2 regions of the Bradyrhizobium sp. CW1 genome follow, and region 1 is predicted to be linked to the other one. Evidence: predicted binding sites of a transcription regulator. Region 1 holds the regulator's gene; the other holds the start of a gene.
What was found. The regulator PhoB, encoded in region 1, activates phosphate uptake and scavenging genes when phosphate is short. The targets are predictions, from matches to a motif close to TGTCATNNANCTGTCAT.
Positions count from the first base shown of each region.

Region 2: IVB54_RS13785 (UDP-2,3-diacylglucosamine diphosphatase) is a predicted target of PhoB. The motif match lies at 2,557-2,573, and genes of this name have one in related genera.

Region 1 covers NZ_CP064684.1:7,792,527-7,800,083, forward strand. Annotated here, with positions in the region: gene IVB54_RS37295 (Hsp33 family molecular chaperone) at 1-840, opposite strand, end outside; gene argF (ornithine carbamoyltransferase) at 1,002-1,937, opposite strand; gene IVB54_RS37305 (aspartate aminotransferase family protein) at 1,937-3,139, opposite strand; gene IVB54_RS37310 (GcrA family cell cycle regulator) at 3,595-4,107, shown strand; gene phoB (phosphate regulon transcriptional regulator PhoB) at 4,346-5,053, opposite strand; gene phoU (phosphate signaling complex protein PhoU) at 5,076-5,792, opposite strand; gene pstB (phosphate ABC transporter ATP-binding protein PstB) at 5,803-6,624, opposite strand; gene pstA (phosphate ABC transporter permease PstA) at 6,621-7,466, opposite strand; gene pstC (phosphate ABC transporter permease subunit PstC) at 7,471-7,557, opposite strand, start outside.
Region 2 covers NZ_CP064684.1:2,848,730-2,856,286, forward strand. Annotated here, with positions in the region: gene IVB54_RS13765 (CHRD domain-containing protein) at 1-105, opposite strand, end outside; gene IVB54_RS13770 (cytochrome c) at 261-1,190, shown strand; gene IVB54_RS13775 (Lrp/AsnC family transcriptional regulator) at 1,215-1,460, opposite strand; gene thiD (bifunctional hydroxymethylpyrimidine kinase/phosphomethylpyrimidine kinase) at 1,590-2,390, shown strand; gene IVB54_RS13785 (UDP-2,3-diacylglucosamine diphosphatase) at 2,597-3,409, shown strand; gene IVB54_RS13790 (glycosyltransferase family 1 protein) at 3,423-4,466, shown strand; gene IVB54_RS13795 (threonine/serine dehydratase) at 4,530-5,513, shown strand; gene IVB54_RS13800 (caspase family protein) at 5,586-7,388, opposite strand; gene IVB54_RS13805 (RbsD/FucU domain-containing protein) at 7,552-7,557, shown strand, end outside.

The DNA.
Region 1 (7,557 bases):
ATTGAACACGCGCACGCCGCGCTCGTGGAACAGGCGGTAGAGCAGCCGCTCCCCGGACAGCTCCGGATCGATCAGCTCAACGTCTTCGACGGTCTCGATCAGCGAGCGTGCCTCGACCCAGGCATCGTCTTCAGCGACGGCGTGCACTTCGACGCCTTCGGGCGCATCGCCGGGATGCAGATCGGCCTGCCGCGCACGCTCGGGCGCCTTCGGCAGGAACTGCATCAGCATGCCGCCAGCACGCCAGCGATGCTTGCCGCCGTCGTTCGAACGCCATTCCTCGCCGACAGCGAGACGCACGCGTGTCGGGATCTGCTCGGAGCGCAGGAAATATTCGTGAGCGGCGTCTTCGAGGCTGCCGCCGTCGAGCGCGACCAGGCCCTGGTAGCGGCTCATGTCGGGGCCTTGGTCGATGGTCATGGCGAGATGGCCGTGGCCCAGCAGCGCGCCGGAATGCGTGCCAGTATCTTTGGCCTCGCCGAGTCGCGCGGCGTCGTAGCGCGCATAGGCGCGCAGGCGATCCGGCGCCTGATAGTCCACGACCAGGAACGACACCGGACCGTCGGTCTGGGCCTGGAGAATGAAGCGGCCCTCGAACTTCAGCGAGGAGCCAAGCAGCGTGGTCAGCACGATGGCCTCGCCGAGCAGCTTGCCGACCGGCGCGGGATAATCGTGCTTGGTCAGGATTTCGTCGAGCGCCGGACCAAGCCGCACCAGCCGGCCGCGCACATCGAGCGCGTCGACCTCGTAAGGCAGCACGGCGTCATCGATCGGAACCGCGGATGGCGCGCGAACCGGGCCTTCAGGCCCGGTTTTCATATCAGGGGATTGGGAAACCATGGCGCTTTATCTGGGGTCGGAAGGCGGAATTGGAAGGGGTGAGGGCTGCATCCAGAATGCAGCACGGATCTACGCAAGCACGGCAAATTCGGTGTCGTCCTGGCGAAGGCCAGGACGACGATGACGACCTACTTCGCCGGCACGGCGGATACCGGCCCGGATTACTTCACCGCGTCGAAGCACCAGGCCAGAATGCCCTTTTGCGCGTGCAGGCGGTTTTCGGCCTCGTCGAACACGACGGATTGTGGACCGTCGATCACCTCGTCGGTGACCTCCTCGCCGCGATGGGCGGGCAGGCAGTGCATGAATAGCGCATCCGGCTTGGCAAGCGACATCAGCTGCGCATTGACCTGATAGGGCTTGAGCACGTTGTGGCGGTGCTTGCCTTCCTTGTCGCCCATCGACACCCAGGTGTCGGTCACGACACAATCGGCGCCGCGCACGGCGGCTTCGGCATCCGTGCCGAGCATGATCGGCGCGCCGGTCGCCTTGATGAAGTCGCGCATCGCCTTTTTCGGCGCGAGTTCCGGAGGCGTCGCGACATTGAGCTGGAACTTGAAGCGCTCGGCGGCGTGCGCCCAGGAGGCGAGCACGTTGTTGTCGTCGCCGGTCCAGGCCACGGTCTTGCCCTCGATCGGGCCGCGATGTTCCTCGTAGGTCATGAGGTCCGCCATCACCTGGCAGGGATGCGAGCGGCGCGTCAGGCCGTTGATGACGGGCACGGTGGCGTTCGCTGCAAGCTCCAGCAGGGCATCGTGATTGAGGATGCGGATCATGATGGCGTCGACATAGCGCGACAGCACGCGCGCGGTGTCGGCGATGGTCTCGCCGCGGCCGAGCTGCATTTCGGCGCCGGTGAGCATGATGGGCTCGCCGCCGAGCTGGCGCATGGCGACGTCGAAAGACACCCGCGTCCGCGTCGAGGGGCGCTCGAAGATCATCGCCAGGGTCTTGCCTTCGAGCGGCCTGACCGGCTGATGCGCCTTCTGCTTCGCCTTCATCGCGGAGGACGCAGCGAGCATGCGCTTGAGCTCCGACAGCGGCAGCTCGTTGATATCGAGGAAGTGCTTCGGTGTTTTATCGGGCGACTTGCTCATCAGCTTGCCGCCCGCTTGTTGCCGGACAACGCGGTGCAGGCGCGCTCGAGCCGCCCGACGCTGTCCTCGATCTCGGCTTCGGTGACGATCAAAGGCGGCAGGAAACGCACGACATTGTCGCCGGCACCGACGGTGAGCAGCTTTTGGTCGCGCAAGGCTGCAACGAGATCGCCGGAGGGCACCACGGCCTTGATGCCGATCAGGAGGCCCTCGCCGCGCACTTCGCTGACGACATCGCCGTGACGGTCGATCACGGAGGCGAGCTTCTGCTTGAGCAGCAGCGACATCCTCTGCACGTGGTCGAAGAAGCCGGGCTTGAGCATGACGTCGAGCACGGCGTTCGCAGCCGCGATCGCGAGCGGATTGCCCCCGAAGGTCGAGCCGTGCGAGCCCGGCGTCATGCCGGACGCCGCTTCGGCGGTCGCAAGGCAGGCGCCGATCGGGAAGCCGCCGCCGAGCGCCTTGGCCAGCGACATCACGTCGGGTTCGACGCCAAGGCGGCGGTACGCGAACAGATCGCCGGTGCGGCCCATGCCGGTCTGCACCTCGTCGAAGGCGAGCAACAGACCCTTCTCGTCGCAGAGCTGGCGCAACGCCCTCAGGAAGGCGGGCGTTGCCGAACGCACACCGCCCTCGCCCTGGATCGGCTCGATCAGGATGCCGGCGGTCTGCGGACCGATTGCCTTTTTCACGGCATCGAGATCGCCATGCGCAACCTGGTCGAAGCCCTCCATCGGAGGGCCGAAACCTTCGAGATATTTTGCCGATCCCGTTGCGGCCAGCGTCGCCAGCGTGCGGCCATGGAAGGCGCCTTCGAAGGTGATCATGCGATAGCGGTCGGGATGACCCTTTGCGGCGTGATAACGGCGCACGACCTTGATCACGCATTCCAGCGCTTCGGCGCCGGAATTGCAGAAGAACACGAAATCCGCGAAACTTTCATTGCACAGGCGCGCGGCGAGCTTTTCGCCGTCCGGGCTCTGGAACAGATTCGACATGTGCCAGAGCTTGGTGGCCTGCTCCTGCAACGCCGCGACCAGCGCCGGATGGGCATGGCCGAGCGCATTCACCGCCACCCCGGAGGTGAAATCGAGATAGCGCTCGCCATTGGTCGCGATCAGCCAGCAGCCTTCGCCACGCTCGAAACCAAGGTCGGACCTGGCGAAAACGGGGAGCAAATGCGGCGCTGCGCTGTTAGTCATGATGGTCACTTGAATGTTGCGGACGGAGTGAGCGTGCATTGCGCAACGCACCATCGACCGGCCCGGAAAACGAAACGTGCCGCCTCTTGAGGGCGGCACGTGCGACTATCTTAGGCCTGGTGAAACGGGTGTCAATGCCGCCCGGAAAGCCTCGCGAAACGCTGAATCCGTAGTCTTGCGGTGCCGATTTAGAGGGATTTGGCCACGGAACATGTGGAAGCGAGTCGGCGGACTCTTGCGCGGGAGTCACGCCATATTGTAGCGTTTGGATTGTCAGATACGACATCTCGTGCAGTGGTTCTGATCTTTAAGTCCTTATGTACCGGCGTAAACGTTCGGGCGTTCAAGACGCGCCCGGCGAGCCTTAAGGGATTCTGGCGGCACGGGTTTTTGAAGGCTTAGGCATTCGCTGCGAGGCCCCAGGATGGCTGGCGCGCAGCGAGGGAAAGGGTGCAATGACGGTTTTGACCTGGTCCGATGATCGCGTCGAGCAGCTGAAAAAGCTCTGGGAGGCCGGACTTTCGGCCAGCCAGATCGCGGCGGAGCTCGGCAATGTGACCCGCAATGCCGTGATCGGCAAAGTGCACAGGCTCGGCCTTTCGGGCCGCGCCAAGAGCCCATCATCGGCAGCGCCGCGGCCGCGCAAGGCGCGCCCCGCGCAGCACATGATGCGGGTGAGCCGCCCGATCTCGCGCGGCAACACCGCGCTGGCGCAGGCCTTCGAGGTCGAGGCTGAGCCGGATCCGGTCACCTACGACAACGTGGTGCCGATGAGCCAGCGGCTGTCGCTGCTGGAATTGAACGAGGCGACCTGCCACTGGCCGGTCGGCGATCCCTCGAGCCCGGACTTCTTCTTCTGCGGTGGAAGGGCGCTGTCCGGACTGCCCTATTGCGCCCAGCACTCGCGCGTTGCGTACCAGCCCGCGTCGGATCGGCGCCGCGCACCGGTAAAGCCGGGTCCCCGTTAGTCGTCACGCGAAGACAGTTCAACAATTTCAGTGTCGTCCCGGCCTAGTGCGCAATTGCGCACGGGGGGCCGGGACCCATACTCCGAGCACGCAATAATCGTGCGGAAGGGGTCACTCCGAGTCTTCGCCAAACCACGTTCGGTGGTTATGGGTCCCGGATCAGCGCTCGCTTCGCTCGCTTGTCCGGGACGACGGCTGAGAATGCAGGGACAGCTCGCCAACAAACAAGCCTGCAACCCTACACCTGCTCCGCCTTCGCGAAGCGATCATCCAGCGCGTAGCCGGCGCCGCGGACGGTGCGGATCGGGTCCTGCTCGCGGCCGAGATTGAGCAGCTTGCGCAGGCGGCCGATATGCACGTCGACGGTGCGCTCGTCGATATAGATGTCGCGGCCCCAGACGCTGTCGAGCAGCTGCTCGCGCGAGAACACCCGTCCCGGATGCTCCAGGAAGAACTCCAGCAGGCGATATTCGGTCGGACCGAGATCGATCGGCCGGCCCGAGCGCGCCACGCGGCGCTTGTCACGGTCGAGCTCGATGTCGCCAAAAGCAAGGACGGTGGCGAGGCGCTCCGGGCTCGCGCGCCGCAGCAGGCCTTTCACGCGCGCCAGCAGCTCCGGCACCGAGAACGGCTTGACGATGTAATCGTCGGCGCCGGTCGCAAGACCCCGCACCCGCTCGCTCTCCTCGCCGCGCGCGGTGAGCATGATGATCGGGAGCTGCTTGGTCTCGGGACGGGTGCGAAGCCGCCGGCACAATTCGATGCCTGACAGGCCCGGCAGCATCCAGTCGAGCACGATCAGATCGGGGATGTGCTCCTTGAGGCGGGTGTCGGCGTCGTCGCCGCGCATCACCGTCTCGACGTCATAGCCGTCGCCTTCGAGGTTGTAGCGGAGAAGCTCGGTCAGGGCTTCCTCGTCCTCAACCACCATAATGCGTGCGCCCATCGGGTCGTCGCTCCTTAAGTCTTCAGGTGTTCGGTACCGTGTTGGCAAAGGTCGTCATGTCGCCCTTCGGCCGCTTGTCGGTGATCGCCTGGCCCTCGATCATGTAGAACACGGTCTCGGCGATATTGGTGGCGTGGTCGCCGATCCGCTCGATGTTCTTGGCGCAGAACATCAGATGGATGCAGAACGAGATATTGCGCGGATCCTCCATCATGTAGGTGAGGAGTTCGCGGAACAGCGAGGTGCAGATGGCGTCGACTTCCTCGTCGCCCTTCCACACCGCCATCGCCGCCGGCAAATCATGCGCGGCATAGGCGTCCAGCACCGACTTGACCTGCTGCTGCACGAGGTCGGTCATGTGCTCGAGGCCGCGGAACAGCTTGAGCGGATGGAAGTCCGTCTCCAGCGCCGCGACGCGCTTGCCCATGTTCTTGGCGAGGTCGCCGATGCGCTCGAGATCGGTCGCGACGCGCATGGCGCCGACGATCTCGCGCAGATCGACCGCCATCGGCTGGCGGCGGGCGATGGTGAGCACCGCACGCTCCTCGATGCGCTTCTGCAGCGCGTCGAGCTCGGTGTCGATGGCGACGACGCGCTGGCCGAGCGGGACGTCGCGGCGGATCAGCGCGTCGACGGACTCGACGATCATGCGCTCGGCGATGCCGCCCATCTCGGCGACCAGGCGAGTGAGTTCCTGGAGGTCGGTGTCGAAAGCCTTTGCGGTATGTTCAGAACCCATGTCGCGTCTCCTAGCCGAACCGGCCGGTGATGTAATCCTGCGTGCGCCGATCTGACGGCGACGTGAAGATCTTGCTGGTGTCGTCGAACTCTATCAGCTCGCCGAGATACATGAAGGCGGTCTTGTCGGAGACGCGCGCCGCCTGTTGCATGTTGTGGGTGACGATAGCGATCGTGTAATCCTCGGACAGCTCCTGGATCAGCTCCTCGACCTTGGCGGTCGAGATCGGGTCGAGCGCCGAACAGGGTTCGTCGAACAGGATCACCTCGGGCCGCACCGCGACGGTGCGGGCGATGCAGAGGCGCTGCTGCTGGCCGCCGGAGAGCGACAGGCCGGAGGCGTTGAGCTTGTCCTTGACCTCGTTCCACAGCGCGCCGCCGCGCAGCGCCTTCTCGACGCGGCCGTCCATCTCGGACTTCGAGATCTTCTCATAGAGACGGATGCCGAACGCGATGTTCTCGTAGATCGTCATCGGGAACGGCGTCGGCTTCTGGAACACCATGCCGACGCGGGCGCGCAGCAAATTGAGGTCCAGCCTGGGGTCGAGAATGTTGGTCTGATCGAGCATGAGCTGACCGGTGGCGCGCTGGCCGGGATAGAGGTCGTACATCCGGTTGAAGATGCGCAGCAGGGTCGACTTGCCGCAGCCCGACGGACCGATGAACGCCGTAACGCGGTTGGCGCCGAGCGTCAGGTTGATGTTCTTCAGCGCATGGTGCTCGCCGTAATAGAAGTCCAGGTTACGCACGGTCACCTTGGGGGGCGCCTCGGGCAGCACCGCCGCGTGCGGCAGTCCACCGGACGCGCTCATCGACACGGAAAGATCACTCATTTTGCGGTCCTCTCGGCGCCAAGGATGCGCGCGAAAATATTAAGGGCAAGAACGGTCAGGGTGATGAGCAGCGCCCCGCTCCAGGCCAACTGCTTCCAATAGGCATAGGGGCTCTGCACGAAGTTGTTGATGGTCACAGGCAGGTTCGCCATCGTCTTGTTCAGGCCGAGGCTGAAGAACTGGTTCGATAGCGCGGTGAACAGCAGCGGCGCGGTTTCACCGGCGACGCGAGCGGTCGCGAGCAGCACGCCGGTGATGAGACCCGATCGGGCAGCACGATAAGCGATCCGCTTGATCACCAGCGAACGCGGCAGGCCGAGCGCCGAGGCCGCCTCGCGCAACGCGTTCGGCACCAGCAGCAGCATGTCCTCGGTCGTGCGCAGCACCACCGGGATCACGATGACCGCGAGGGCGAGCGAGCCTGCGATCGCCGAGAAGCCGCGCATCGGCACCACCACGGCGCCGTAGATGAACAGGCCGATGATGATCGAGGGCGCCGAGAGCAGGATGTCGTTGATGAAGCGGATCACCGAGGTCAGCCGGTCATTGCGGCCGTATTCGGCGAGATAGGTGCCGGCGAACATACCGAGCGGCGCGCCGATGCCGACGCCGATCACGGTCATGATCAGCGAGCCGACGATGGCGTTGAGCAGACCGCCCTCGTTCGATCCCGGTGGCGGCGTGTTCTCGGTGAACAGCTGGACATTGAGTCCCGCCAGCCCGTTGTAGAGCAGCGTGATCAGGATCAGCGCGAGCCAGGTGACGCCGAAGGCGGTTGCGGCGATGCAGAGCCCGCGGACGACGATGTCCTTGCGGCGTCGGCGTGAATAGATCGGATTCATGGCGCTAATTCCCCGCCTTCTTTTCCAGCCGCATCAGCATCAGCCGCGCCGCTGCGAGCACGAAGAAGGTCAGAACGAACAGCAGGAGGCC
Region 2 (7,557 bases), 3.3 Mb from region 1:
GACCTCGGACTTGGCGTCGAGCGTTGCTTTCAGCTTTTCGGCGCTGGCCGAACCCGCAAAAGCAACGGCGCCAAGCACTGACATGGCGATGACGATCTTGTTCATGATTTTTCTCCCTGCTGAACCCGTTTGGGCTGCCAAACTTCCAACAGCCGGTATTGCAGTTTATTCCCGTTTCATGCTGCGGTGGGCTAAATTCTTCGTGGCTGGAGCCGCGAGGACATCGGTCATAAGCTTCGCCGCGACGACGAAAGGACCGCATGTTGCGACGAACAATCTCCGTGGCGCTGCTCGCCGCACTCGCCACAGCCGGCGTCTATTGGTGGCTCAGCGCGCCGGTGGGGGCGGCGGTCGGCACCGCGCCCGCCCGCGTCCCTGATCTTGCCAATGGCCAGCTGATGTTCAACGCCGGCGGCTGCGCCTCATGCCATGCCGTCCCCGACCAGCCCGATCGTCTCAGGCTCGGCGGCGGCGTCGCGATCAAGTCGCCGTTCGGAACGTTCTATGCGCCGAACATCTCGTCCGATCCGACCGACGGCATCGGCAAATGGAACGATGCCGAATTCGTCAATGCGGTGATGCACGGGGTCTCGCCGGACGGAGGGCATTATTTTCCGGCCTTTCCCTATACGTCCTATCAGCACGCCAGGCGCGAGGACGTGCTCGATCTCTTTGCGTACCTGAAAACGCTGCCGGCCGTCGCAGGCAAGGTGCGCGACCACGACGTGCCCTTTCCGTTCAACATCCGGCGCAACGTCGGCATCTGGAAATTCTTATTTCTGGACGACAAGCCCTTCGTCCCCGACAGCGCGAAGTCGCCGCAGTGGAATCGCGGCGCCTATCTCGTCAACAGTTTTGGCCATTGCGCGGAATGCCACAGCCCGCGCAACACGCTTGGCGGCATCATGGCCGGACAACGCTTCGCCGGCGGTCCCAATCCGGAAGGCGAGGGATGGGTGCCCAACATCACCCAGAAGGGCCTCGGCGAGTGGAGCGCGAAGGATATTACCTATTTCCTGAAGACCGGCGAATTGCCCGACGGCGACAGCGTCGGCGGCGCGATGACGCGGGTGATCAAGAACACCTCGCAACTGCCGGACGACGATCTCGCGGCGATGGCGGACTATCTCAAATCGCTGCCGCCGGTGGACGGTCCGCCGCGTCCCAAGCGCAAGGAGGGCGGCACCTGATCGGGCCTGCCCTTTTTCGGACGGTCAACTCGCGCCAAACGCCTTGAAGGTGATGATGGTGAGGGTGTCCTGGATGCCGGGCAGCACCTGCACCTTCTCGTTGACGAAGTGGCCGATATCGGTGTCGTTGTCGACGTAGAACTTCACCAGCAGGTCGTATTGACCGGCCGTGGAATAGATCTCGGAGGCGATCTCGGCTTCGGCAAGCGCATTGGCGACCACATAGGATTGGCCGAGCTTGCATTTGATCTGGACGAAAAAGGGAACCATCGCGGTCACTCCGAAAGCATATCTGACGGCTAATAGGCCAAACCCGGCCGGATTTAGCAAGCGAACTTGCTGGGCTGGGAGAGGCGCGCTAGGACGGGCCATGGCTTCGAAAACGCTGAAGAGCGCCCCATGACGACACCCGTAGCGCTGACCATTGCCGGCTCCGATTCGAGCGGAGGCGCCGGCATCCAGGCCGACCTGAAGACCTTTGCCGCGCTCGGCGTTTTTGGCGCTTCCGCCATCACGGCGCTGACGGCGCAGAACACCCGCGGCGTCACCGGCATTCACGCCGTGCCCGCCGAATTCGTCACCGCGCAGATCGACGCGGTGTTTTCCGATCTCGAGGTCGGCGCGGTCAAGATCGGCATGGTGGCGCAAGCCGCCAGCATCGATGCGATCGCGGCCGCGCTGTCGCGCTGGGCGCCCGGGCATATCGTGCTCGATCCCGTGATGGTGGCGACGTCGGGCGATCGCCTGCTCGCGTCCGATGCCGTCGATGCCCTGCGCATCAAGCTGATGCCGCTGGCCTCGGTGATCACACCCAATCTGCCCGAGGCCGCGGCTCTGCTCGACGAGCCGGTCGCGGCCAGCGAGGCCGAGATCGAAAGCCAGGGGCGCCGGCTGCTGGCGCTCGGCAGTCGTGCGGTCCTGATCAAGGGCGGCCACGGCGAGGGCGCCGAGAGTATCGATTATCTCGTCGATGCCAGCACCACGATCGCGCTCGCCGCGCCGCGCGTTGCCACAAGCAACACCCATGGCACCGGCTGCTCGCTGTCCTCGGCGGTCGCCGCAGGGCTCGCCAGAGGCGAAGATCTCGAGCGCGCCGTGCGCAACGCCAAGACCTGGATCAGCGCGGCGATCGCCGCCGCCGACCGCTTCAGCGTCGGCCACGGACACGGCCCGATCCATCATTTCCATAAATTTTACTGAACGCCGCTCGCGAGCGCGCCACCGCTAGTCCGTCCCGCCATGCAGCTCCGGGTTCTTGCGGAGGGCGCTGCGACGCCATGTCGCCTGATTGTCGCATGCGACTGATATTCGCGGGGTGGGCGAGGCAAGCGCGATTCGTATCTGAGGGTGCCTCAAGGGTTCGATTGGTCATCCCCCTGTCACGGGACATTGTTACAGGCTGGCGCATGGGAAGTTACGATGTGAGTGACGAGAGCCCGGAGCGGCGCTTTCGCACGTTGTTCATCTCCGACGTTCATCTCGGAGCCCGCGGTTCTCAAGCCGATCTTCTGCTCGATTTCCTGCGTTTCCATGATGCCGACACGATCTATCTCGTCGGCGATATCGTCGACGGCTGGGCGCTGAAATCGAGCTGGCATTGGCCGCAATCGCATAACGACCTCGTCCAGAAGCTTTTGCGCAAGGCGCGCAAGGGCGCCAAGGTCATCTACATCCCCGGCAATCACGACGAGTTCCTGCGCAACTATTACGGCACGCATTTCGGCGGCATCGACGTGGTCGAGAACACCGTCCACACCGGCGCGGACGGCAAGCGGTATCTCGTCATCCACGGCGACATCTTCGACCTCGTGGTGCAGAACGCACGCTGGCTGGCCCATCTCGGCGACAAGGCCTACGATTTCGCGATCCAGCTCAATCGTTTCGTCAACTTCTTTAGGCGCATGTTCAAGGTGCCGTATTGGTCGCTGTCGCAATGGGCCAAGCAGAAGGTCAAGAACGCGGTCAACTATATCGGCGCATTCGAGCAGGCACTCGCTGCCGAGGCACGGCGCCACGACGCCGACGGCGTGATCTGCGGCCACATCCATTACGCGGTGATCCGCGACGAGGGCGGCATCCGCTACATGAATTGCGGCGACTGGGTCGAGAGCTGCACGGCACTGGTCGAGCACGACGAGGGCCATTTCGAGATCATCACCTGGGCGAACCAGGCCGAGAAGCCGGCACAGGTCCCGCAGATCGCAGCCAAAGCCGCATGACAAGGGCAGCCTGATGCGCATCCTGGTCGCGACCGACGCCTGGCACCCGCAAGTCAACGGTGTGGTTCGGACGCTGACCAAGCTTGCCGACGCCGCCAAAAGTCTCGACGTCGAATTCTCGTTCCTGACGCCGCAATGGTTCCGCACCTTTGCGATGCCGAGCTATCGGGACGTGCGGGTGGCCATGCCGCGCCCGGGCAGAATCGCGAAGCTGATCGAAGAGGCGCGCCCGGACAGCATCCACATCGCGACGGAGGGGCCGATCGGCCTGATGGTCCGCCGCTATTGCCGGCAGCGCAAGCTGCCCTTCACGACCAGCTTCCACACCCGCTTTCCCGAATATGTCCGCGCCCGCGTGCCGGTGCCGGGCTCGCTGATCTGGCGGGCGCTGCGCCGATTTCACAGCCCCAGCCGCGCCGTGATGGCGGCAACGCCGGCGCTCGCCAGCGAGCTGACCGAGCGCGGCTTCCACAATGTCGTGCTGTGGCCTCGCGGCGTCGACACCCATTTGTTCCATCCCCGAGCGATCGATCTCTGCCTGCCGGCGCCGGTGTTCCTCTCGGTCGGCCGCGTCGCGGTGGAGAAGAATCTCGAGGCATTCCTCGACCTCGAGCTGCCCGGCACCAAGGTGATCGTAGGTGACGGCCCGGCGCGTGTCGCGCTGGAGGAGGCCTATCCGGACGCGATCTTCCTCGGCGAAAAGCACGGCGAGGAGCTGGCGGACATCTATGCTGCGGCCGACGTCTTCGTATTTCCGAGCAAGACCGACACGTTCGGCCTGGTCCTGCTCGAAGCGCTGGCGAGCGGCCTGCCGGTCGCGGCCTTCCCGGTGAAGGGCCCCCGCGACGTGATCGGCGATGCGCCGGTTGGCGCGCTCGATCACGATCTGCGCAGCGCCTGCTTTGCCGCGCTCGACATCTCCCGGCAGGACTGCGTGGAATTCGCCGCCAACTACACCTGGGAGGCCTCGGCCCGGGCTTTTATCGACAGCATTTTGGCCGTCGGCGCGGTGCTGCCCGGCCGAAACGGGGCAGAGCCGGCGCGATTCGTCGCCTGAGAGCCCAAAGCCTCGCGCGGAGATGCCTTGCCCGCGCCTCATCCGGCGCGATAACATTCAGGCATGACAGAACAGCTTCTCCCGATCGGCCCTGCCGATATCGACGCCGCAGCACGCGTAATCGCACCCTTCGCCGTCCGCACCCCGCTGTTGTCCTTTCCCGTGCTCAACGAGCGTGTCGGTGCAAAGGTCTATCTCAAGCCGGAGATGCTCCAGCGCACCGGCTCGTTCAAGTTTCGCGGTGCCTTCAACAAGGTCGCCTCGATCCCGCAGGACAAGCGCGCCGGCGGCGTGGTCGCGTTCTCCTCCGGCAACCACGCCCAGGGCGTGGCGGCGGCGGCAAAGATCCTCGACATGCAGGCGACCATCGTGATGCCCGCGGATGCGCCGTTGTCAAAGCGCGAGCGTACCAAATCCTACGGTGCCGAGGTCGTGCTGTACGACCGCGACCGCGACGACCGCGAGGCGATCTCGCGCGGCATCGCCGAGAAGCGCGGCGCGACGCTGGTCAGGCCCTATGACGATCCCTTCGTGATCGCCGGTCAAGGCACGGCCGGCCGCGAGATCGCCGAGGACATGGCGGCACTCGGTCTCGCTCCTGACATCGTGGTAGCGCCGGCCTCCGGCGGCGGTCTGATCGCGGGCGTCGCGACGGCCGTGAAGGCACGCTTTCCGTTGGCCCAAATCGTCGTCGCCGAGCCCGAGGCATTCGACGATCATAGCCTTTCGCTGACCGCGGGCCATCGCGAGCCGCACGCACCCGCCGGCCGCACCATATGCGATGCGCTGATGGCCCTGATCCCCGGCGAGATGACGTTTGCGATCAACAGCAAGCTGCTCGCGCGCGGCGTCACCGCCTCGGACAAGGAAGTCGGCGCGGCCGTCGCCTTTGCCTATCGCGAGCTGAAGCTCGTGGTCGAACCGGGCGGAGCGGTCGGCCTGGCGGCGCTGCTTGCGGGACGACTTGATGTTGCCGGCAAGAATGTCGTCATCGTGCTCTCCGGCGGCAATGTCGACGCTGATCTGTTTGCCGAGCTGGTGGCCTGATAATCAATCTTCTGACATCAAGAAGGGCAGAGCGTCACCGCTCTGCCCTTTGTCGTGTGTGGCCGACCGCGATCAGTGCATGAAGCCGCGGTGGTTGTTGCCGCCGTTGCCACCCTGGCTCTGGTTCATCGACTGCCGGAAATTGTTGCTGCCGTTGTTGACGATCCGGTTGGTCTCATTGAACTGCGGGTGGTTGTTGTTCTGCACCTGCACCTTGTTCACGGGGTTGTTGCTGATCTTCGCCCCGTTGTTGATGCGGATCGGGTTGTTCTGCGTCTGAACGTTGACGGGCTTCGTATCGATGGTCGTGCCGCCCTTGCCGACATTGACCGGCATGCTCACGATCTTGCCAGGATTGCCACTGGTTGTGCCGTTGGCAGTACCATTCGGCGTCTTGTTGGTCGCAGGCAGCGTCACGATCTTGCCGATGCCGCCATTGTTGTTGGTGGTGTTGGTCGGCGCAGGCAGGGTCACGATCTTGCCCGGGGTCTGCGACGGCGTGCCGTTCTGCTGGTTGGGCTGGTTGTTGCCCGCGGGCAGGTTGACGATCTGGCCGACATGTCCGAGCTTGCCGATGCCGTTGTTGTCGCCCGACTTCTGCACGATCGGCAAATTGCCGTTCACTTGCGCGCCGCCATTACCCTGCTGCAGCGGCATGTATTTGGGCTGGCCGAGATTGCCGATCTTGAAGGTCGGGGCGATATTCTGCGGCGCCAGGAACTTGGTCGCCTGCATCAAGGGGATCTGCTTCGGCTGCATCTGGAGCTTCAGCGCGACCTGCGCATAGGGCGTGTTGCCGTAGCTGTCGTAGAAGTTCTTGTAGCCGAGCGGCGAGTTCGCGAGCACCGCCTTGTGCCAGGCCTGCGTGAGCAGCAGGTTGTTGAGCAGCCAGCGGACGTGATCGCACAGCGGGTCGTGCGGATACATCGTGATGAATTCCTGATAGTACTCCGGCCGTGCTTCGGACACGACGTAGTCATAGGCCTGGCGCGTCGAGCGGCTCGGCAGATTGGAGGCCATCTGCACCACAGGCGCATTCACCGGTGCGCGGCTGGCGGCAACCGCGGTGTCGCCGAAGAAGGTGAAGTCGGACGTGAGCGACGAGCTCTCCCACGGGATCTGCGCGCCGCTGGTGGTCTGGTTCACTTCGAGGCGCACGCGCTTGAACAGCTGCTCGATCGGCACGTTGGGCTCGCGCGCGACGTTCAGGAAGGCCTGCGTGTAGGGGCTGTGGCCGCCGGTGCCGTCCTGCGCTTCGGCGCCCGGCGCGGTCGAGTAGCCGACGATCGAGCCGTTCGGGGCATCGACGATGGCTAGGCCGCGGCCGGCATCGTTCACGTTCGGGAACGGGTTATTGCGGCAGGCATCGAGAATGACGATGCGCATACGGCTCGGGATCGTCTCCAGCGTCGACATCACGTCGACCAGGCGGACGGAGTTGTTGACGAGTTCGGTCTGGCTCGAGACCTTGGCGTCGACCGGAACGAGGTAGTTCTCGCCGGCGAGTTGCACGCCGTGGCCGGCATAGTAGACCATCGCCACCGTGTTCGGACCACGCGCCGACACTTTGGCGGAGAAGTCCTGGACGACGCGGAGCATGTCGTTCTGAGTCAGGTCGGTCGCGGCGACCACTTCGAAGCCGGCGGAGTTCAGGAACTTCGCCATGGACTCCGCGTCGTTGTCCGGATTGGCGAGCTGCGGCGCGTTCTGATAGTTCGAATTGCCGATCACCAGCGCGACACGCTGTTCCGGGCCTTGCAGCGCGGTAGGGGCCGGCTCGACCGGGGCGACTTGCGCGGAAACTGGGCCGCAGGCAAAGCCGAACAGGCTCCCCAGCAGGCTAGCCGTCATCAGGAAAGGTTTTAGGCGGAACATGGCGTGCTCCTTTGGCACTGATCTCGATACGAGATTGGTTGCCGGCAAACTTGGCCGCGTTCGAGTTTGATGTCCGTGATCCCCATCACCATGGTAGGCTGCGTGATCTGAATCACGCTTGGACCTGCCGAGGTGGGCGCCCAATGGGAGGACAGTCCGTCACATGCTG